2 regions of the Streptomyces sp. NPDC006544 genome follow, and region 1 is predicted to be linked to the other one. Evidence: riboswitches for the same ligand, from Rfam matches in the RefSeq annotation. Region 1 holds a riboswitch; the other holds the start of a gene.
The links. Region 1 has a riboswitch for ZMP and ZTP ahead of ABZY44_RS35575 (bifunctional 5,10-methylenetetrahydrofolate dehydrogenase/5,10-methenyltetrahydrofolate cyclohydrolase). Riboswitches for the same ligand answer to the same signal wherever they lie in the genome.
Positions count from the first base shown of each region.

Region 2: linked by a shared signal. The riboswitch ahead of glyA (serine hydroxymethyltransferase) and the one ahead of ABZY44_RS35575 (bifunctional 5,10-methylenetetrahydrofolate dehydrogenase/5,10-methenyltetrahydrofolate cyclohydrolase) in region 1 are both predicted to bind ZMP and ZTP.

Region 1 is NZ_JBEXOV010000150.1:5,677-12,149, forward strand. It holds gene ABZY44_RS35555 (MoxR family ATPase) at 1-902, shown strand, start outside; gene ABZY44_RS35560 (hypothetical protein) at 899-2,698, shown strand; gene ABZY44_RS35565 (RNA polymerase sigma factor) at 2,716-4,290, opposite strand; gene ABZY44_RS35570 (class I SAM-dependent methyltransferase) at 4,507-5,268, opposite strand; ZMP/ZTP riboswitch at 5,372-5,466, shown strand; gene ABZY44_RS35575 (bifunctional 5,10-methylenetetrahydrofolate dehydrogenase/5,10-methenyltetrahydrofolate cyclohydrolase) at 5,495-6,385, shown strand.
Region 2 is NZ_JBEXOV010000015.1:95,458-109,783, forward strand. It holds gene ABZY44_RS10435 (2'-5' RNA ligase family protein) at 1-416, opposite strand, end outside; gene trpS (tryptophan--tRNA ligase) at 545-1,558, opposite strand; gene glyA (serine hydroxymethyltransferase) at 1,793-3,070, opposite strand; ZMP/ZTP riboswitch at 3,106-3,196, opposite strand; gene rocD (ornithine--oxo-acid transaminase) at 3,307-4,515, shown strand; gene ABZY44_RS10455 (glutathionylspermidine synthase family protein) at 4,543-5,730, opposite strand; gene ABZY44_RS10460 (hypothetical protein) at 5,756-6,076, opposite strand; gene ABZY44_RS10465 (hypothetical protein) at 6,189-7,085, shown strand; gene ABZY44_RS10470 (PLP-dependent aminotransferase family protein) at 7,111-8,526, opposite strand; gene ABZY44_RS10475 (carboxymuconolactone decarboxylase family protein) at 8,573-9,070, shown strand; gene ABZY44_RS10480 (hypothetical protein) at 9,181-9,600, opposite strand; gene ABZY44_RS10485 (hypothetical protein) at 9,578-10,012, shown strand; gene ABZY44_RS10490 (hypothetical protein) at 10,189-10,635, opposite strand; gene ABZY44_RS10495 (hypothetical protein) at 10,625-12,355, opposite strand; gene ABZY44_RS10500 (malate dehydrogenase) at 12,517-13,506, opposite strand; gene ABZY44_RS10505 (DUF3017 domain-containing protein) at 14,104-14,326, opposite strand, start outside.

The DNA of each region.
Region 1 (6,473 bases):
TCGGTACGCAGCTCGCGCCCGAGGACCTCATCGGCGTTCCGCAGATCCGTGACGGGCGTTCGGTGTTCTGCCCGCCCGAGGCGATCGCCCGCGACGAGCCGTACTGCCTGTTCCTCGACGAGCTCAACGCCGCGAGCCCGGACGTGCAGAAGGCCTTCTACTCGCTGATCCTCGACCGGCGGATCGGTTCCTACGAACTGCCCGCCGGCTCCGTAGTGATCGGCGCCGGCAACCGGGCCACCGACAACGCGCTGGCCCGGCCCATCGCCTCCGCGCTCGTCAACCGGCTCACCCACGTCCACCTGCGGGCCTCCGCCGGCGACTGGCTGGTCTGGGCCGGCGAGAACGGCATCCACCCCTGGGTCGCCGACTACCTCGCCGACCGCCCCGACCACCTCTGGTCGCAGCCGCCCAAGAGCGAGGAGCCGTTCTCCACGCCCCGCTCCTGGCACATGCTCTCCGACGCCCTGCACTCCTTCGGTCCGGGCCTGGACGAGCAGACGCTCGGCGTCCTCGCGCACGGCACGCTCACCCCCGCGCACGCCGTCTCCTTCCGCGGCTACGCCAAGATCGTCCGCCACAGCTTCGGGATCGAGGCCGTCATCAAGGGCGACGCCTCCTGGCCCGCCCGCATGGAGGACCGCGACCTGCTCTACTACCTCGCCGAGGCCTTCCGGGGCCGCCTCGTCAAGGAGCTCCCCGCCCGCAAGGAGCACGTCTCGCCGGGCGTCCGGCAGACCGCCTACCGTGCGAAGTCCCTGCTCGTGCAGCTCGCCGAGATCTCCGTCGAGGTCGCCCAGACCGTCATCGCCGACGACGCGGACGGCCTGCCCGTCCTGCCCGCCTGGTTCCTCATCGAGGCCGCCCGCGACATGCCCCGGCTGGTCGAGGCCCGCCGGTGACCACGCGGAAGCCTGCCAAGCAGCAGGCCAAGGCCAAGCCCGACGCGGCCACCCTCGCCTACGAGGCCGGGCGGGCCGCAGTCCGGCAGAACCCCGCCCTGGGCGCGGTCTCCGCGACCTTCTGCCGCAGTCTCCAGTGCGCTTCCTGTGCGGCCGCCGGACTCGCCGTGGTCAGTTCCAACGGCGTGGTCCACTCCCACCCCACCCTCCGCGCCGAGCCCGCCGCATGGGCCTGGGCGCTGGCGCACTGCCTGCTCCACCTCGGATTCGGTCACGTTCCCGCATCCGAGGAGGGGGACCGGCCGCAGCCCGACCGCGCCGACCTCGCCGCCCGCTGCGTGGTCGTCAACCGCTTCCTGCTGAACTTCCCCGTCGGCCGGGCCCCCGACCGGCTGCCCGGCGCGTACCCGGGCGGCGACGAGGAGCAGCTCGCCGGCGCCTGGCGCCAGGGCGGCGTCCCGCCCCGCTACGAGGACTGCGCCGCGAGCGCCCCCGGCACCCCCGACCAGATCCTGGTGCCCTGGCGGAACGGGAACGCGGCCCCGGACTGGCAGACCGGCTTCGCCCATGCCCTCACCCGGTCCGTGTCGGCCACCATGGACCTGGCCGCCGGCCGCGAGGGCCACCGCCCGCAGCCGTGGGAACGCGCCCTGAACTGGTTCGTCTCCTCCTACCCGTTGCTCGGCGGCCTCGCCGCGGGTCTGCGGATCGTCGCCGACGCGGAACTCTCCCGCGCCCAGGGCATCGGCATCGCCGCCGTCAGCGCGAGCGCGGGCGAGATCTACGTGAACCCGCTGCGTTCCTTCACCGACGGCGAGTGGCGGTTCATCCTGGCCCACGAGATGCTGCACGCCGCCCTGCGCCACGGCGAACGCCGCGGAGCCCGTGACCCGTACCTGCACAACGTGGCCGCCGACTACGTCGTCAACGGCTGGCTCGTCGAGATGGGCGTCGGCGAGATGCCCGAGGGGCTGCTGTACGACCCGGAGCTGAAGGACCTCTCGGCGGAGGAGGTCTACGACCGGATCACCGGCGACCTGCGCCGGATGCGCCGGCTCGCCACCCTGCGCGGCAAGGGCCGCGGGGACATCCTGGGTGAGCCGCTGCCGCACCCGGGGAGCGGACCGTACACCGACCTGGACGAGTTCTACCGGCGCGGTCTGGTCCAGGGCTTCGACCTGCACGAGCACGGCGAGCGCGGGCTGCTGCCCGCCGGGCTGGTCGAGGAGATCAGGGCGCTGGCCCACCCTCCGGTGCCGTGGGACGTGCGCCTGGCCCGCTGGTTCGACGAGTACGTGCCGCGGCCGCAGCCGGTACGCAGCTTCGCGCGCCCCGCCCGCCGCCAGGCCTCGACCCCGGACATCCCGCGTGCGGGCCGGTACTTCCCGGCGGAGGAGACGGCCCGGTGCACCTTCGGCGTGGTCCTCGACACCTCGGGGTCGATGGGCACCGCCCTGCTCGGCAAGGCGCTCGGCGCCATCGCCTCGTACGCCGAAGCCCGCGACGTTCCGGCGGCACGCGTCGTGTTCTGCGACGCGGCGCCGTACGACGCGGGCTATCTGCCCCCGACCGAGATCGCGGGCCGGGTGAAGATCCGCGGCCGGGGCGGGACCGCGCTGCAGCCGGGCATCGACCTGCTGCTGAGGGCGGAGGACTTCCCGCCCGGGGCACCGGTGCTGGTGATCACGGACGGGTGGACCGACACCCTGCGGATCCGGCGCGAGCACGCCTTCCTGGTTCCGCAGGGCGCCTCCCTGCCGTTCACGCCCCGGGGACCGGTCTTCCGACTGGCCTGAGGGCGCGGGCCCCGGTCCTAGTCGAGGTAGTCGCGCAGCACCTGCGAACGCGACGGGTGACGGAGCTTCGACATGGTCTTCGACTCGATCTGGCGGATGCGCTCACGGGTGACCCCGTACACGCGGCCGATCTCGTCGAGGGTCTTCGGCTGGCCGTCGTTGAGGCCGTAGCGCATGGAGACCACGCCCGCCTCGCGCTCCGAGAGCGTGCCCAGGATCGACTGGAGCTGCTCCTGGAGGAAGGTGAAGGAGACCGCGTCGGCCGGGACGACCGCCTCGGAGTCCTCGATGAGGTCGCCGAACTCGCTGTCGCCCTCCTCACCCAGCGGGGTGTGCAGGGAGATCGGCTCGCGGCCGTACTTCTGGACCTCGATGACCTTCTCGGGGGTCATGTCGAGTTCCTTGCCCAGCTCCTCGGGAGTGGGCTCGCGGCCGAGGTCCTGGAGCATCTGGCGCTGGACACGGGCCAGCTTGTTGATGATCTCGACCATGTGGACGGGGATGCGGATGGTGCGCGACTGGTCGGCCATGGCGCGCGTGATCGCCTGACGGATCCACCAGGTCGCATACGTGGAGAACTTGAAGCCCTTGGTGTAGTCGAACTTCTCCACGGCGCGGATCAGACCGACGTTGCCCTCCTGGATCAGGTCCAGGAAGAGCATGCCGCGGCCGGTGTAGCGCTTGGCGAGGGAGACCACGAGGCGGAGGTTGGCCTCCAGCAGGTGGTTCTTCGCGCGGCGGCCGTCCTCGACGAGGATCTCGAGCTCGCGCTTGAACGCCGGCTTGTGGTCCTCCTCCTCTTCGAGCTTGTACTCGGAGAAGAGACCCGCCTCGATGCGCTTGGCGAGCTCGACCTCCTGCTCGGCGTTGAGCAGCGGCACCTTGCCGATCAGCTTCAGGTAGTCCTTGACGGGGTCGGCGGTGGCGCCGGCGACCATGACCGTCTGCGCCGGGGCGTCGTCCTCGTCGTCGTCGGACAGGACGAAGCCCGCGCTGCCGCCCGTCTTGGGCGTCTCCTTCTCGGCGTCGTCGTCGAGGTCCTCGGCGGCCCAGTCCTCGCCCTCGGCGGCGGGAGCGGCGTCCTCGTCGCCGTCCTTGGCGCCCTTCTTCGTCGCGGCCGTCTTCTTCACGGCCGTCTTCTTCGCGGCGGTCTTCTTGACCGTCCGCTTCTTCGGCGCGGCGGCGGCCTCGGCCGCCACCTCCTCCTCGGTCCCGGAGGCCGACGGGTCGGATATCGCCGCGGCGGTGGCAGGGGCGGCCGTCTTGCGCGCGCCGATGGGGCGGGGCGCGGCAGCGGCCTTCTTGGTGACGGCGCGAGCCGGGGCAGCGGCCGCCTTGCGCGGCTTCTTGGCGGCAGCCTTCGTGGCGGGTGCGGCGCTGACGTGCAGCGCGACACCCTCCTCGTCCAGGACCTGGTTCAGGCTGCGCAGGACCCGCTTCCACTGGTCCACCGGGATGCGGCCGGCCTCGAAGGCCTGGCGCACGTCATCACCGTTGATGTGACCCTGCTCGCGGCCACGCTCGACAAGCGCGACCAGGGCCTCGGATTCGGCGATCTCCGTGGGGAACGTACGGGACGGGCTGAGCGACACAAGGAGCCTCTCGTTGCGAACAGATATAAGGGGGTGGCGGGACATCATCGCGCGAACTCGGGAAACAGACCCGAGGGGGGTCTGTATTCCGAGCCGCACGAGGACACCTGTCGGTTCATCGCACGCCCGAGTAGATTCGTTACGCGCTGAATTGAGTGACCTGCGCCACGCTGTGACCGGGCAACCGATCGGCGGTGGCTGCGTCCGCCCTTCTTGTCAGCCCGTTTTGCGGGCCTCGATGAGGAACCGGGCGGTGTGCGCGACGAACGGGCCATCGCGTTCGATCTGTTCGTGCAGCTCGCGCAACCGGTCCCGGTACTGCCCGACCGTGAAGCCGGGCACCATCCAGATCACCTTCCGTAGGAAGTAGATCACGGCTCCGATGTCGTAGAACTCCGTCCGGAGCCGCTCCGAACGCAAGTCGACCACTTCCAGGCCGGCCCGCGTGGCATCGGCGACCGCGTCGTCGGGGTGCCGGCCGCGCCGGACCTCCTCCGGCTGCGGGCCCAGGAAGTACTCGACCAGCTCGAAGACGCTCGACGGACCGACCTGCTGGGAGAAGTACGTACCGCCGGGACGCAGGACCCGCGCGATCTCCTCCCACCAAATCGTAACCGGATGCCGGCTGGCGACGAGGTCGAAGGCCTCGTCGCCGAACGGCAGCGGAGGCTCGTCGGAGTCCGAGACCACCACCGCGCCGAGCGGGTGCAGCAGCCGGGTCGCCTTGTCGATGTTCGGCGGCCACGACTCGGTGGCCACCATCAGCGGGGGCAGGGGCCCCGCCCCGGCGAGGACCTCGCCGCCGCCCGTCTGGACGTCGAGGGCGGCCCGGACGCCGGACAGGCGCTGCCCCAGGAGGCGCTGGTAGCCCCAGGAAGGCCGCTGCTCGCCGGCGCGGCCGTCGAGCCAGGAGAAGTCCCAGCCGTCCACGGACACGGCTTCCGCTTCCGCGACGAGATGGTCAAAGGTGGGCGTCATGTCTCGATCGTCCCAGGCCGGGAGCGGCTCATCCACCGGATTGCCCGGCACGGGGGCCGCCGGGGGCAGCCCGCCGGGTCCACCGGGGGGTCGCCTACACTGGGCGGCGGGCCGTGACTGGCGTTCGGGTGGATCACCACCGGGGAGCGGCCCGGCGTACTCCCCGTACGTCGACTGCCGCGCGCCTGGGCGAACCGCGATTCCGCAGCGACGCTCAGGAGACCCCATGACGACTGCCCACACCGAACAGCCGGCCCGCACCGCCGGGCTGATGGACGGCACCGCCCTCGCCCGCCGCATCTCGGAGCAGACCGCCGCCCACGCGGCGCGGATCACCGAGCGCACCGGCACCGCGCCCTGTCTCGCCACCGTGCTGGTCGGCGAGGACCCGGCCTCCGTCACCTACGTGCGCATGAAGCAGAACCGCTGCGCCAAGGCCGGGATCACCTCCCGCCACGTGGAACTGCCGGCCGCGACGACCACCGAGGAGCTCGTCGCCGCCCTGACCGCGCTCTCCGAGGACCCGGAGATCAGCGGCATCCTGCTCCAGCACCCCGTTCCGCACCACATCGACGAGCGCGCCGCGTTCGAGGCCATCGCCCCCGGCAAGGACGTCGACGGGGTCACCATGCACTCCTTCGCCGCGATGGGCTTCGGACTGCCCGGCTTCGTCTCCTGCACCCCCGGCGGCATCATGCGCCTCCTCGCCGCCTACGACGTGGACCTGACCGGCAAGCACGCCGTGGTCGTCGGCCGCAGCGCCATCCTGGGCAAGCCCGCCGGGATGCTGCTGCTGGAGCAGAACGCCACCGTCACCTACTGCCACTCCCGCACCGTGGACCTGCCGTCCATCGTGCGCCAGGCGGACGTGCTGGTCGCCGCCGTCGGCAAGGCCGAGTTCATCCGGGGCGAGGACATCAAGCCGGGCGCGGTCGTCCTGGACGCCGGCTACAACGAGGGCAACGTCGGCGACGTCCACTTCGAGTCGGCCGCCGCCCGCGCCTCGCTGATCACCCCCGTGCCCGGCGGCGTCGGTCCGATGACCATCGCCGTACTGCTGGAGCAGACCGTCCAGGCCGCCGCCACGCAGGCCGGTCTGGCGCTCGCGGACCTCTGACCCCGGCCGCACGTCCTCCCGCACGGCGCGGACGCCCCGGCCCAGCCGGGCTACCGGATGTGGCCACCGGCACCGTCGGCAGGTGCGG
Region 2 (14,326 bases), on a different contig from region 1:
CTGAACGCGAGGTCCATCGCCTCTTCGGAGATCCCGTGGGCGACGGTGACGTGCGGGTGGTACGGGAACGCCAGCTCCCGGTTGAGCGGGCCCTGCGGGTCGCGGACCCGGCCCTGGAGCCGGGTGCAGTCCGCGCCGCCCTCGGCGATCTGGACGAAGACGACCGGTGAGAGGGGCCGAAAGGTTCCCGTTCCGGCGAGCCGCATCACGAAGGGACGGCTCCCGGCGGCGACCGCGGCCAGGTGGGCGCGGATCTCCGGAAGCCGGTCCGCCGCCACCTCCGTCGGCGGTACGAGGGTGACGTGCGTGGGGATCCCGTGCGCGGCGGCGTCCCCGAAGCCGGCGCGCAGCTGCTGGAGGCTGCTGCCGTACGGCTCCGGGACCGCGATCGAAACGCCGAGCGTTACGGTCCCCACGTATCTCTCCTCCGCTTTTGGTCCTGTGCGTCGTCCGTGCGCGGCGCGTGTGCCGAACAGGTGCTGCCGACCCAGTGTGGCGGCAGCACCCCCCGATTCGCCAGGGCCCTCTTCCTCTTCGGTCCCCGTCAGTGCTTCGCGGGCAGGAAACCGAGGCGGTCGTACGCCTGTGCCAGGGTCTCCGCGGCGACCGCCCGGGCCTTCTCCGCGCCCTTGGCCAGCAGGGAATCCAGGGTTTCGGGGTCGTCCAGGTACTCCTGGGTGCGCTGCTTGAAGGGTGTGACGAAATCGACCATCACGCCGGCCAGATCGGTCTTGAGCGCGCCGTAGCCCTTGCCCTCGTACGCCGCTTCGAGCGCGGGCACCGACTCGCCCGTGAGGGTGGAGTAGATCGTGAGCAGATTGCTGACGCCGGGCTTGTTCGCGGTGTCGAAACGGATCACGGCCTCGGTGTCCGTGACAGCGCTCTTGATCTTCTTCTCGGTGACCTTGGGCTCGTCGAGGAGGTTGATCAGGCCCTTGGGGGAGGACGCCGACTTCGACATCTTGATCGCCGGGTCCTGGAGGTCGTAGATCTTCGCGACCTCCTTGACGATGTGCGCCGCCGGGAGGGTGAACGTCGTGCCGAAGCGCTGGTTGAAGCGCTCGGCGAGGTCGCGGGTCAGCTCGATGTGCTGGCGCTGGTCCTCGCCGACCGGGACGGCGTCGGCCTGGTAGAGCAGGATGTCGGCGACCTGGAGGATCGGGTACGTGAACAGGCCGACGGTGGCGTTGCCCGCGCCCTGCCTGGCGGACTTGTCCTTGAACTGGGTCATCCGGCTGGCCTCGCCGAAGCCGGTGATGCAGTTCATGACCCAGCCGAGCTGCGCGTGCTCCGGCACGTGGCTCTGGATGAAGAGCGTGCAGCGCTCGGGGTCCAGGCCGGCGGCGAGCAGCTGCGCGGCGGAGAGCCGGGTGTTCGCCCGGAGCTCCTTCGGATCCTGCGGCATGGTGATCGCGTGCAGGTCGACGACCATGTAGAAGGCGTCGTGCGTCTCCTGCAGGGCGACGTACTGGCGGATGGCTCCGAGGTAGTTCCCGAGGTGGAACGAACCGGAGGTGGGCTGAATGCCGGAGAGCGCGCGAGGACGATCAGAAGCCATGGGTTCATTCTCTCAGGTGGACCGACCGGCTCCGGCCCGGCGCTGGCCGGAACCGGCGGGTCGTCGGGACCCGGCGCCATGGGACACGGGCGGTCACAGTGCGTACTCGCCCGTAACCGGTCGTCTTGATCCTGCCCGGAGCGGGCGACCGGTTTCCCGGGGGCGCCGGCGGGCCGGCTCCGGCCCGGCGGAGACCGCCGCGCGGGGCCGGGGCCCCGCGCGGCGCGCCGGGGGTTACGACAGCGGGAGCCCCGGGGCCGGGAAGGCGGCCATCAGGTCCTCGACCTCGGCGCGGACGGCGGCCAGCGCGGGCTCGTCCGACGCCGCGGCGGCGGACACCGCGCGGGCGATCCAGTCGGCGACCGCCGGCATGTGGGCCTGCGTGAGGCCCCGCGAGGTCAGCGACGGCGTGCCGATCCTGATGCCCGACGGGTCGAACGGCTTGCGCGGGTCGAACGGCACGGTGTTGTAGTTCACGACGATGCCCGCCCGGTCCAGCGCCTTCGCCGCGACCTTGCCCGGGACGCCCTTGCCCGTGAGGTCGATCAGGATCAGGTGGTTGTCCGTACCGCCGGAGACCAGGTCGAAGCCCCGCTCGAGCAGCGCCGCGGCGAGCGCCTTCGCGTTGGCCACGACCGCGTGCGCGTACGAGACGAAGGCGGGCTGCGCCGCCTCGTGCAGTGCCACCGCGATGCCGGCCGTCGTCTGGTTGTGCGGGCCGCCCTGGAGGCCCGGGAAGACCGCCTTGTCGATGGCCTTGGCGTGCTCCTCGCGGCACATCAGCATCGCGCCGCGCGGGCCGCGCAGGGTCTTGTGCGTGGTCGTCGAGATCACGTCCACGTGCCCGGCCGGGGACGGGTGCGCCCCGCCCGCGATCAGGCCGGCGATGTGCGCCACGTCGGCGACCAGGACCGCGCCGGACTCCTTGGCGATCGACGCGAACGCCTCGAAGTCGATCGTGCGCGGGAGGGCGGTGCCGCCGCAGAAGATCAGCTTGGGGCGCTCGGCCAGCGCGAGGTCCCGTACCGCGTCGTAGTCGATCAGGCCGGTGTCGGCCCGGACGCCGTACTGGACGCCCCGGAACCAGGATCCCGTCGCCGAGACGCCCCAGCCGTGCGTCAGGTGCCCGCCCATCGGCAGGGCCATTCCCATCACGGTGTCCCCGGGCTTCGCGAAGGCCAGGTACACGGCGAGGTTGGCCGGGGAGCCGGAGTACGGCTGGACGTTGGCGTGGTCGACGCCGAACAGGCCCTTCGCCCGCTCGACGGCCAGCGCCTCGATCCGGTCGATGTTCTGCTGGCCCTCGTAGTAGCGGCGGCCCGGATAGCCCTCGCTGTACTTGTTCTGCAGCACCGTGCCGGAGGCCTCCAGCACGGCGGCGGAGACGTAGTTCTCGCTGGGGATCAGCCGCAGGGTCTGCGCCTGCAGGGTTTCCTCGGCGGCGACGAAGGACGCCAGCTCGGGGTCGGTGGCGAGCAGGGCGGGATGGGCGAGGTGGTGGTTCGCGCTCATGGCGGTTCCTCCGGGGTCGATGTCGGTTCTCGTCCCCGCGAAGCCCAGGCGAGCGGCCCTGTATGCGGTCGTGCGCGCACGACTCCCCCGGAGTTGGTTCTCCGTACGCCAGTCGCCGTGCGTGCCGCACAGCTTAGCGGGCACGCCACGAAAAAGGTTTCTCCGTCCGGTATACGAGCGAGGATGCACAGTGACGCCACCCTCGTCACAGGCCTTGACGGACGATCGGAGACCCCGTGTCTGCAACTTCTGATGCCATCCGCTCCGCCGACGCGCACAGCGCGCACAACTACCACCCCCTGCCCGTGGTGGTCGCCACGGCGGAAGGCGCGTGGATGACCGATGTGGAGGGACGCCGCTACCTCGACATGCTCGCCGGCTATTCCGCCCTCAACTTCGGCCACGGCAACCGCCGTCTGCTCGACGCCGCCCGCGCCCAGCTGGAGCGGGTCACCCTCACCTCCCGCGCCTTCCACCACGACCGCTTCGCGGACTTCTGCACCGAGCTCGCCGCGTTGTGCGGCAAGGAGGCGGTGCTGCCCATGAACACGGGCGCCGAGGCCGTGGAGACGGCGGTGAAGACCGCCCGCAAGTGGGGGTACGAGGTCAAGGGCGTCCCGGACGGCCACGCCAAGATCGTGGTCGCGGCCGACAACTTCCACGGCCGCACCACGACGATCGTGTCCTTCTCGACGGACCACGAGGCGCGCGACCACTTCGGCCCCTATACCCCCGGGTTCGAGATCGTCCCGTACGGGGACCTCACCGCGCTCGCCGCGGCCGTCACCTCCAACACCGTCGCCGTGCTCCTGGAGCCCATCCAGGGCGAGGCGGGCGTCCTCGTACCGCCCGCCGGTTACCTGCGGGGCGTTCGGGAACTGACGCGGGAGCGGAACGTCCTCTTCATGGCGGACGAGATCCAGTCGGGGCTGGGCCGGACCGGCAGGACCTTCGCGTGCGAGCACGAGGGGGTCGTCCCGGACGTGTACGTCCTCGGCAAGGCGCTGGGCGGCGGCGTCGTCCCGGTGTCGGCGGTCGTCGCCGACCGCGACGTCCTCGGCGTGTTCAAGCCGGGCGAGCACGGTTCGACCTTCGGCGGGAACCCCCTCGCCTGCGCCGTGGCGCTGGAGGTCGTCGCGATGCTCCGCGGCGGCGAGTACCAGCAGCGCGCCACCGAACTCGGCGACCACCTGCACCGGGAGCTGAACCTGCTGGTCGGCGGCGGGGCGGTGACCGCCGTACGCGGCCGCGGGCTGTGGGCGGGCATCGACATCGACCCGGCGCGCGGGACCGGCCGGGAGATCTCCGAGAAGCTCATGGAACTCGGGGTGCTCGTCAAGGACACCCACGGGTCGACGATCCGGATCGCGCCGCCGCTGGTGATCAGCAAGGAGGACCTGGACTGGGGCCTCGACCAGCTCAGGTCGGTCCTCTCGGACGACTAGCCGGCGCGCAGCCGGCCGGGCGGGCGGTCAGACGATGACGTGGGGCAGGAAGCGGGCGTACTCGTCCGTGACCGGCCCCGCCGATTCACGGATGCCGAGTCCGGCCGCCTCGTCCTCGACGACCCACGCGCCGAGCACCACGCGGTTGCCGTCGAAGTCGGGCAGCGGGTCCAGGGCCTGGAAGACGTACGTCTCGTCCGGCTCCGGCGCGAACGGTTCGCCGCCCACCGGGTGCAGGGTGACCCCGGCGCCCTCGCGCCCCAGCAGTGGCTTCGCCACGTAGCCGGTGGTGCCGGCGAGCTCGCGCGGGCCGTCCAGGTAGGCGGGAAGCAGGTTCGGGTGCTCGGGGAAGAGCTCCCACAGGACCGCCAGCAGCGCCTTGTTGGAGAGCAGCATCTTCCACAGCGGCTCGATCCAGGCGGTCGTGCCGGAGCCGCCGCCGAGGTCGTACGTGCCCAGCACCTGCGGGGCGAACTCGTCGGTGACGAGCCACTCCCACGGGTAGAGCTTGAAGCAGGCGCGGATGAAGCCGAGCTTCTCGTCCACGAAGCGTTCGGTCAGGGCGTCCCAGCCGATCCGCTCGACGGACAGCGCCCGCGCGTCGAGGCCGGCCTGCTCGGCGGTCTCGCGCAGGTAGGCGACCGTCATCAGGTCCTCGCCGAGCTCGTCCGTCTCGGAGTGCGCGAAGTGGACCGTGGCCGACGGCAGCAGCTCCGCCTGTCGGCGCCAGGCGTCGACGAGCCGCTCGTGGAGGGAGTTCCACTGGTCGGCGCCGGGAAAGCGTTCCTCCATCCAGAACCACTGCGGGCTCGCCGCCTCCACCAGCGAGGTGGGGGTGTCGGCGTTGTACTCCAGCATCTTGGCCGGGCCGCTGCCGTCGTAGTTCAGGTCGAAGCGGCCGTAGAGGGAGGGCTGTTCCGCGCGCCGCCGCCAGGACTCGGCGATCAGCGCGGCGAGCTTCGGGTCGGTGATGCCGAGGTCCGCGAAGCGGTCGTGCGCGACGATGTGCTCCGCCGCCGCCAGGCACATGGCGTGGAGCTCCTCGACCACGTTCTCCAGTGCCTCGACCTCGGGCAGCGAGAAGGAGTAGTAGGCGCTCTCGTCCCAGTACGGGCGCAGTGAGTCGTCGGGGTAGCGGGTCAGGGGATAGATCAGCCCCTGTTCCTCGACGGTCTTCTGCCAGTCGGGACGGGGCTCGATGGTGTGCCGCTTCATGGGTGTGCAGTCCCTCGGGTTCCGGTCAGCCGCCGCTGGAGCCGGAGCTCTTGTGGCCGCCTATGCCGCCGCGCGTGACGGCCGACTTGTCGAAGCTGCCGCCGGACGCCTTGCCGTTGCGCACGGAGCCGCCGTAGTAGTACGTGCCCCGGCTGGAGCCGCTGCCGCCGCCGCTCTTGCAGTACTTGTCGTCCAGTTTGTCCAGCGTGGTCCGGTCGACGCAGCGCCGGTCCGGCTCGTTGCTGTTGCCGCAGGCCACGAGCGTGGCCGCGAGCAGTCCCATGCCGCCGAGCACGACGGCGCCGGACCGCATGCGGCGCTGGTTGGTACGGCTGCTGCTGTCCATGTCTGCTGCTCCCCCTAGTGGCGTGCTGCCGACAGACTAGATCGAGGCGCCCGGCCGATGGAATCCGGCCGTCGCCCAGCCTGTGACCTAGAGTCGGTTCGTGCTCCTTGGGATGATTTGCGCGCTCGGTGCGGCGATCTGTTTCGGCACGGCCTCGGTCCTCCAGGCCGTCGCGGCCCGGACGGCCGAGCCGGGAACGGGCTCGGGGGTCGACACCGCCCTCCTCCTGCGGGCGCTGCGCCAGTGGCGCTACGTCGCCGGGCTCGGCCTGGACGGGATCGGCTTCGTCCTCCAGATCGTCGCCCTGCGCCACATCCCCATCTACGCGGTGAGCGCGGCGCTCGCCGCCAGCCTCGCGGTGACCGCGGTGGTCGCGGCGCGGCTGCTGCGGGTACGCCTCAGCGGGACCGAGTGGGCCGCGGTGGGCGTGGTGTGCGGGGGCCTGGTGATGCTCGGGCTGGCGTCGGGCGAGGAAGGCTCCGGGACGGGGTCGCTCGCGCTGGAGCTGGGGCTCCTCGCGGTCGCGGGGCTGGTGCTCGTGACCGGAGCCGTGGCAGGCGGCCTGCCGGACCGCAGCCGGGCGCTCACCCTGGGACTGGCGGCCGGAACGGGCTTCGGGGTGGTGGAGGTGGCGGTCCGGCTCATCGACGACGTCTCGCTCTCCGCCCTGACGAACCCCGCCCTGTACGCGCTGCTGCTGGGCGGCGGCGCGGGCTTCCTGCTGCTCACCTCGGCCTTGCAGCGCGGCTCCGTGACCACGGCGACGGCCGGGCTGGTGCTGGGCGAGACGATCGGCCCGGCGGCGGTGGGGGTGATCTGGCTGGGCGACCGCACCCGCGAAGGGCTGGCCTGGCTGGCGGTCACCGGCTTCGTGGTCGCCGTCGCCGGAGCCCTCGCACTGGCCCGCTTCGGCGAACCCCCGGCGGACCCGGCGGACCCGGCGGACCCGGCGGACCCGGCGGACCCGGCGGACCCGGCGGCGGGAGCGTCCCCCGCGTCGGCCCCCTGACCGGGGCCGGGCTCCGGGCCGGCCCTCAGGGGAGCGCCGCCACCAGAGCCGCCAGGGTCGGGGCCCAGGCGCTCTGGGACGGCGTCCCGAAGCCGACGACGAGGGCCTCGCGCGCCGCCCCGGCCGCCTCCGGGTGCCGGAAGGAGGACAGCGGCTGCAGGCCGAGGTCCTGCCACGCGGCCGCCCGCAGGGCCGCCCGTTCGCCGCCCGGTCCGAGGTCCAGCACCGCGTGCAGGCCCGCCGCGATGCCGGACACCCCCGCGCGGTCCCCGACCGCCGCCACCAGCTCGTCGCGGCGCCGCCGGTAGCGCAGCCGCATCCCGCGCACGTGCCGGTCGTACGCCCCGGACCGGATGAACTCCGCGAGCGTCAGCTGGTCCAGCACGCCGGAGGTCCACGCGTCCCGGCCCTTCGCCCCGAGCACCTCGTCCATCAGCCCGGCCGGGACGACCATCCATCCCATGCGCAGCCCCGGAGCCAGGGACTTGCTCGCCGTCCCCATGTAGACCACGCGGTCCGGGTCCAGGCCCTGCAACGCGCCCACCGGCTGCCGGTCGTAGCGGAACTCCCCGTCGTAGTCGTCCTCCAGGACCAGACCGCCCGTGGACCGGGCCCAGTCCACCGCCGCCGCCCGCCGCACGGGCGTCAGCGCGGCGCCCGTCGGGAACTGGTGCGCCGGTGTCAGCAGCACCGCCCCCACGCCGTGCCCCGCCGCGGCGCCCGCCGTCGAGGCCAGGTCCTGGGTCCGCGCCCCCTCGGCGTCCACCTCCAGCGGCCGGGTCCGCAGCCCCGCCCCGGTCAGCAGGTCGCGGTGCACGTCGAGCCCGTACCCCTCCACGGCGATGTCGCGGACCCGCCGGGCCCGCAGCAGCTTCGCCATCAGCAGCATGCCCTGCGCGAACCCCGCGCACAGCACGATGCGTTCCGGGTCCGCGTACACCCCGCGCGCCCGCGCCAGGTACCCGGCGAGGGCCTCCCGCAGCTCCACCCTCCCGCGCGGATCGCCGTACCCGAAGGCCTCGTTCGGGGCATCGGCCAGCGCCCGCCGGGCCGCCGCCAGCCAGGCCGCGCGCGGGAAGCCGCCCAGGTCGGGGGAACCGGGCATCAGGCTGTACGAGGTCTTCGCGCGCACGGGGCGCCGTACGGGCGCGGCCGCCACGGCGCGCCGCTCCGGAACCCGCTCGGCGACCCGGGTGCCGGACCCCTGCCGGGCCGTCAGCCGGCCCTCGGCGACCAGCTCCGCGTACGCCTCGGCGACGGTGTTGCGGGCGATCCCGAGATCGGCGGCGAGCGAGCGGGAGGAGGGCAGCCGGGTGCCGGGCGCGAGCCGGCCGCTGCGCGCCGCCTCGCGCAGCGCCTCGGTGAGACCGGCGCGCAGACCGCGCCCGGCGGAGAGCTCCACATGCAGGTCGGCCCCGAAAGTGGCCCACGATTCAGTCATGGATATGGACCATAGAGGCGGGCCGCCCCGCTCGTACGGTAGGACCATGAACAACACGGACAGCACCAAGAACGCACCTGAGCACACGCCCCGCATGCAGCTGGCGAAGCTCGCCCCCGAGTTCTACAAGGCCGCCGTGGCCCTGGACGCCGCCGCGTCCAAGGGGCTGGACCCGTCCCTGGTCGAGCTCGTCAAGCTCCGGTCCTCGCAGATCAACCACTGTGCCTTCTGCATCGACATGCACTCCAAGGACGCCCTCGCGGCCGGCGAGGACGTGGAGCGGCTGCTGCTCCTCGCCGCGTGGGAGGAGTCGCGGCACTTCTACACGGAGAAGGAGCTCGCCGCGATCGAGCTGACGGAGGCCGTGACCGTCCTGACCGACGGGTTCGTCCCCGACGAGGTCTACGACCGGGCGGCGAAGCAGTTCGAGGAGAAGGAACTGGCCCAGCTGATCGCCCTGATCGCGGCGATCAACGTCTGGAACCGCATCGGCGTCACCACCCGCCTGGTCCCGGGGCACTACACCCCGGGCATGTACAAGTAGCACGGCCGAGGAGAACGGCCGGGCAGAGCGGCCGGGCAGACGGGTCCCCCGGCGACGGACGGGCCGGGCGGCCCCCCGCCGGGGGGTGGCCCGCCCGCTGGCGGGCCGGCTCAGCCGCCGGGACGGAAGGCGGCCAGCGCGGCCGAGTGGTGCGCCTGCGTGAGCGTCCACTCGGCGACCGGACCGGCCGTGAGGACGGCCCACTTTCCGCCGTCCCGCGCGACGAAGACCCGTTCGACACCGCGGCGCCGGCCGTGCGATTCGGCGCTGTCGTACTCGTACACGAGCTCCGCGGCCCCGGGCTCGCCCGGGACCGGGCCGAGCCGGACCTCCTGGAAGCCCGTGGTCCGGGCCCGCAGGTCGGCGGAGGCGCCCTGGGCGGCCCCCAGCGGGGTCAGTTCGGGCTCGACCACCGTGAAGACCTGGATCAGGGCGGTGCGGTCGGGCGAGCGGTAGAAGACACCGCTCGCGCCCTCCTCGCGGTTCCACCCGACGGGGACGGCGATCGTGAAGCCCTTCGCGTCCCGCACGGTCTCGTGCGCGGCGTCGGCACTCGGGCCGGGCGTGGCGCTCGGGCTGACGCTCGGCGAGGGCGAGGGCGAGGGCGAGCCGGTCCGCGTGGGCGGGGCGGTGCCCGGGCCGCTGCCGCTCGGCGGAGCGCTCGAAGCCGTCGGCCCCACGAGCACGGGCTCCCCCGTGTCCCGCTGCGCGAACCACACGGCCGTCGCGCCGATCGCGAGCGCGGCCACCGCGACCAGCGCCGTGGTCGGCGTCAGCCACCGGGCGCGCCACCCGTCGGGGCGCGCAGGCTCCGGCGCCACCGGCGGACCGGGGTGCGCGTACGGGTCGTGGACCGGTCCGGACGGGGGCGGTGACGAGGGCCCGTACGAGGGCTGCGGCACCACCGGCTCGTGGCCCGGCGGAGCGGGCGCCGGCGCCTGACCCGGGCCGGACGCCCGGGGCGGGTGGGTCTGAGGCTGCGGAATCCGGGGCTGCGGAATCTGGTGCTCCGGCGCCCCGGGCTGCGGAGCCTGGGGCGGGGCCTGCCCGTCCGACACCCAGCGCTGGGTCCGCCCGTCCCAGCGGGGTGCGCCCTGCGGCTGCTGCGGGGCCACGGCTCAGCCCCCCAGCGAGGTCAGCAGCCCGGCCAGCGCCGTGGCCGCGCTGACCGACTCCACCAGCGGGGCCCAGCGTTCCAGCGCCGCGCGCAGTCGGCCGACCAGGCCCGGACGGATCTCCGCGGCTCCTTCCAGTCCCTCGGCGACCCCGTCCAGTTCGGCGTCGAGCGCCGTCCGGTCCTCGCCGCGCGGCAGCCGTACGAGGGCCGCCCGCAGCTCGAGTACCGCCTCCAGCAGTGCCTCCGGCCCGACGGCTCCGGTGTCCGCGCCGCCGTGGTGGACGGTGTTGGTGTTGTCGCGGCCGCCGATGCTGAACGCGCTGCCGGTGACGGTGCCGATCCGCACGGTCGGCTCGGGACCGTCCGCGCCCGCGCCCGTGCCTGTTCCCGTCCCCGTACCCATGGCCGTACCCGTAGCCTCACCCGCGCCGACGCCGTCAGTTGCCACCGCTGCTCCTCCTGCCCCTCGCGCCGTTGTCGTGGCCTGTGCTGTTGGTGTTGCCGCTGCCTCCGACGCTGAACGCGCTGCCGTTCACCGACTGGATGAACACCCCGCCCTCGGCCACGTTGACGGCGCGTCGCGCGAACTCCTCGGTGTGCCAGCCCGCCTCGTGCAGGGCGAGGACGACGCCCCCGACCACCCGGTCCTGAACCGTCTTCAGGAAGCGGTCGAGGTCCATCAGGTGGAACAGCGAGCCGTTGTCCTGGGAGGCCAGGTCGCGCACCGACACCCGCGGCCCCTCGGGCCGGGCGCCGCCGTGGCCGGCGGTGGCGATCCGCCACCAGCTGACCAGGCCGCGGCCCAGGGTGGTGACGGAGGCAGCGAGGGAGCGGGGGGTGTTGCGCACGGCCCAGACGGCCTTCCCGAACCAGTTGTTGTTGCGGTGGCGCTGGGCGTCCGCGTCCGCGTTGTGGAAGTCGGCGCGGACCGGGAGCAGCACGTGCGGCGCCACTTCCAGCATCATCATCCCGCCCTGTGTGTGGACCCGTACGAACACGGTGACGACGAGGTTCTCGTCCCAGCCGCCCACCCGGACGCGCAGGAAGTGCCGGCGTCGCTCGCCGCCCTCCTCGATGGCGGCGGCCCGCTGTTCGGCGTACTGCCCGTGCACCACCTGGGCGGTGTCCCGGTGCGGCAGTCCGCCTGCGGGAAGGAACACGCACTCGTCGACGACCAGCTCGCGCAGCCGGTCCCCGACGGCGGCCGCGGCCTCGTCGGAACCGTGCGGCGAGGGCACGCGCAGGCGCTCCAGCAGCGGCACGATCCGCTCGAGGATGCGGGCGTTGGTGACGGGGACCGGCTTGCGGTCGGGGCCGAGGTCCTCGCGCGGGCGCAGTTCCACGGACAGTTGCCAGGGCCGGTAGGAGTCACCCGCCCCGCAGAACGGGTCGTTGACGTCGTACATGATCACCGGCGCGAACTGCTCCGCCCGGATCCGCTGGCGGATGCGCTGGAAGCGGACCCCCTGGACGGCCTCGGCCGGGTCGCCCGCGTGGTCGGCGTAGCGCTGTTCGTGGAGGTCGGTGGCGATGGTCCGGAAGACGTGTCCGCGCTGGAGTCCCACGACGGTCACGATCCCGGCGAAGACGACGGGCCCCCACCAGAAGCTGACGGCGCCCGCGAATTCCCCGCCCGCCGGGAAGAACGGCATGCCGAACAGCGGGCCCATGTCGCCGAAGGCGCCGAGCAGCGCGAGGCCGCCGAAGCCGAGGACGAACAGGACGGCGAGGAGCGTCCACCACACGTACACGCGCAGGATCACGGAGAGCAGGCGCAACAGCGGGGCCCGGCGGGCGCGCAGCCAGTCGGCCAGGCTGAGCAGCAGGAAGGGCACGACGAGCACGGAGACCATGCCGCCCGTGAGCAGGGAGCCGACGAACCAGGCCCCGAGGACGCCGGCGGCCCAGCCGAGTTCGCTGCGGCGGGCGCGGAGCGCGTGGGCCAGGACCCGGGAGGCGTCGTATCCGTAGGAGGGAGCGACGATCCGCTCCTCGTGGACGTACAGCTCGTCGATGACCCGGTCGCGGTAGCCGGCGTCGAGGTACGTTCCCGCGCACAGGAAGCGGCCTGCCTCGCTGAGGGAGGGGTGCACCGGGGAGCGTCCCGCGCGGGAATCGCCCCGTCCGCCGCCGCTGGTGGGCTGGTGGGGAATCGGGATCTCGGTCACCGACCGACTTTAGATATCCCTTACACGGAGCGACAGCAAGATTCACGCCAAAGCGCCCCGGCCTGGTTTGGCCGGGGCGCTTCGGTGTTCGTACTGGTTCGTACGGGGCCTGCCGGTCCGGAGTGGTGGCTCGGGGCCTACGAACGGCCGTACGGAGGGGCTCAGATCAGGCCGAGCTCGCGCACCGCGTCGCGCTCCTCGACGAGCTCCGCCACGGACGCGTCGATGCGCGCACGGGAGAACTCGTTGATGTCCAGGCCCTGGACGATCTCGTACTTGCCGTCCTTGGTGGTGACGGGGAAGGACGAGATGATGCCCTCCGGGACGCCGTAGGAGCCGTCCGACGGGATGCCCATGGAGGTCCAGTCGCCCGCCGCGGTGCCGTTGACCCACGTGTGGACGTGGTCGATGGCGGCGTTGGCGGCCGAGGCGGCCGAGGACGCGCCGCGGGCCTCGATGATCGCCGCGCCGCGCTTGGCGACGGTCGGGATGAAGGTGTCGGCGAGCCACAGCTCGTCGTTGACGACCTCGGCGGCGTTCTTGCCGGCGATCTCCGCGTGGAAGATGTCCGGGTACTGGGTCGCCGAGTGGTTGCCCCAGATGGTGAGGCGCTTGATGTCGGAGACGGCGGCGCCGGTCTTCTGCGCGAGCTGCGAGATCGCGCGGTTGTGGTCCAGGCGGGTCATCGCGGTGAAGCGGTCGGCCGGTACGTCCGGCGCGGAGGCCTGCGCGATGAGCGCGTTGGTGTTGGCCGGGTTGCCCACGACGAGCACCTTGATGTCGTCCGCGGCGTGGTCGTTGATGGCCTTGCCCTGCGGCTTGAAGATGCCGCCGTTGGCGGCGAGCAGGTCACCGCGCTCCATGCCCTTGGTACGCGGGCGGGCGCCGACGAGCAGCGCGACGTTCGCACCCTCGAAGCCCTTGTTCGGGTCGTCGAAGATGTCGATGCCGGCGAGCAGCGGGAAAGCGCAGTCGTCGAGCTCCATGGCGGTGCCCTCGGCGGCCTTCATGCCCTGAGGGATCTCCAGAAGACGGAGCCGGACCGGCACGTCCGCGCCGAGCAGGTGACCGGAAGCGATGCGGAAGAGCAGCGCGTAGCCGATCTGGCCGGCGGCGCCGGTGACGGTGACATTCACGGGAGTGCGGGTCATGGCCTTCTCCGTTAGACAGCTGGCGGTGGGGCGTCCCTGCCCCATGTGCTGGGAGGACGCCGCTCCATGGCCCGGTAAATCTTGACGTGAAGAGACATCCGCCCGTCAGGCTATCCGACCCTGACCCACCCCAATCCCCCACCCCGTGTGGCACACGGCACACGATCCCTCCCAACGGCGTGTCCCCACCCCCGCCGACGCCCCTCCCGGCCGCGTCGCCGGCGTTCGAGGCGCGGGGCCACCCATCCCATCCCATCCCAGCCCCGCCGGCGTTCGAGGCGCGGGGTCACCCCTCCCAGCCCCGCCGGCGTTCGAGGCGCGGGGTCACCCCTCCCAGCCCCGCCGGCGTTCGAGGCGCAGGGTCACCCGTCCCAGCCCCGCCGGCGTTTGAGGCGCGGGGTCCGGGGCGGAGCCCCGGGGGCGCGGGCGCAGCCCGTGACCCAAGGGTCCGGGCAGAGCCCGGGGAACGGTGGAAGGGCGGGTAGGGGACAGCCCCGCAGGGCACGCACCCCGCACCACACCCACCGGCCCCGGCCGGCACCGACACCGGCACCGGCACCGGCACCGGCACCCCCAGTCGACCGGACCCCCGCCCCGTCAGCGCACGGTGAACCGAACCGCACTCTCCAGGAACGGGATGTGCAGCAACGGCCTCGGCTCCATGACCAGCGCGAGCAACGTGATCGCCACGCCCAGCAGCCCGTACGTGACCATGTCGGTGAAGCGGGACCGCACCGCGAGCATCCCCACCGACGGCAGCAGCCTGCGCATCACCGACCCCGCGATCAGCGCGATGCCGATCATCAGGCACCCCCCGCGC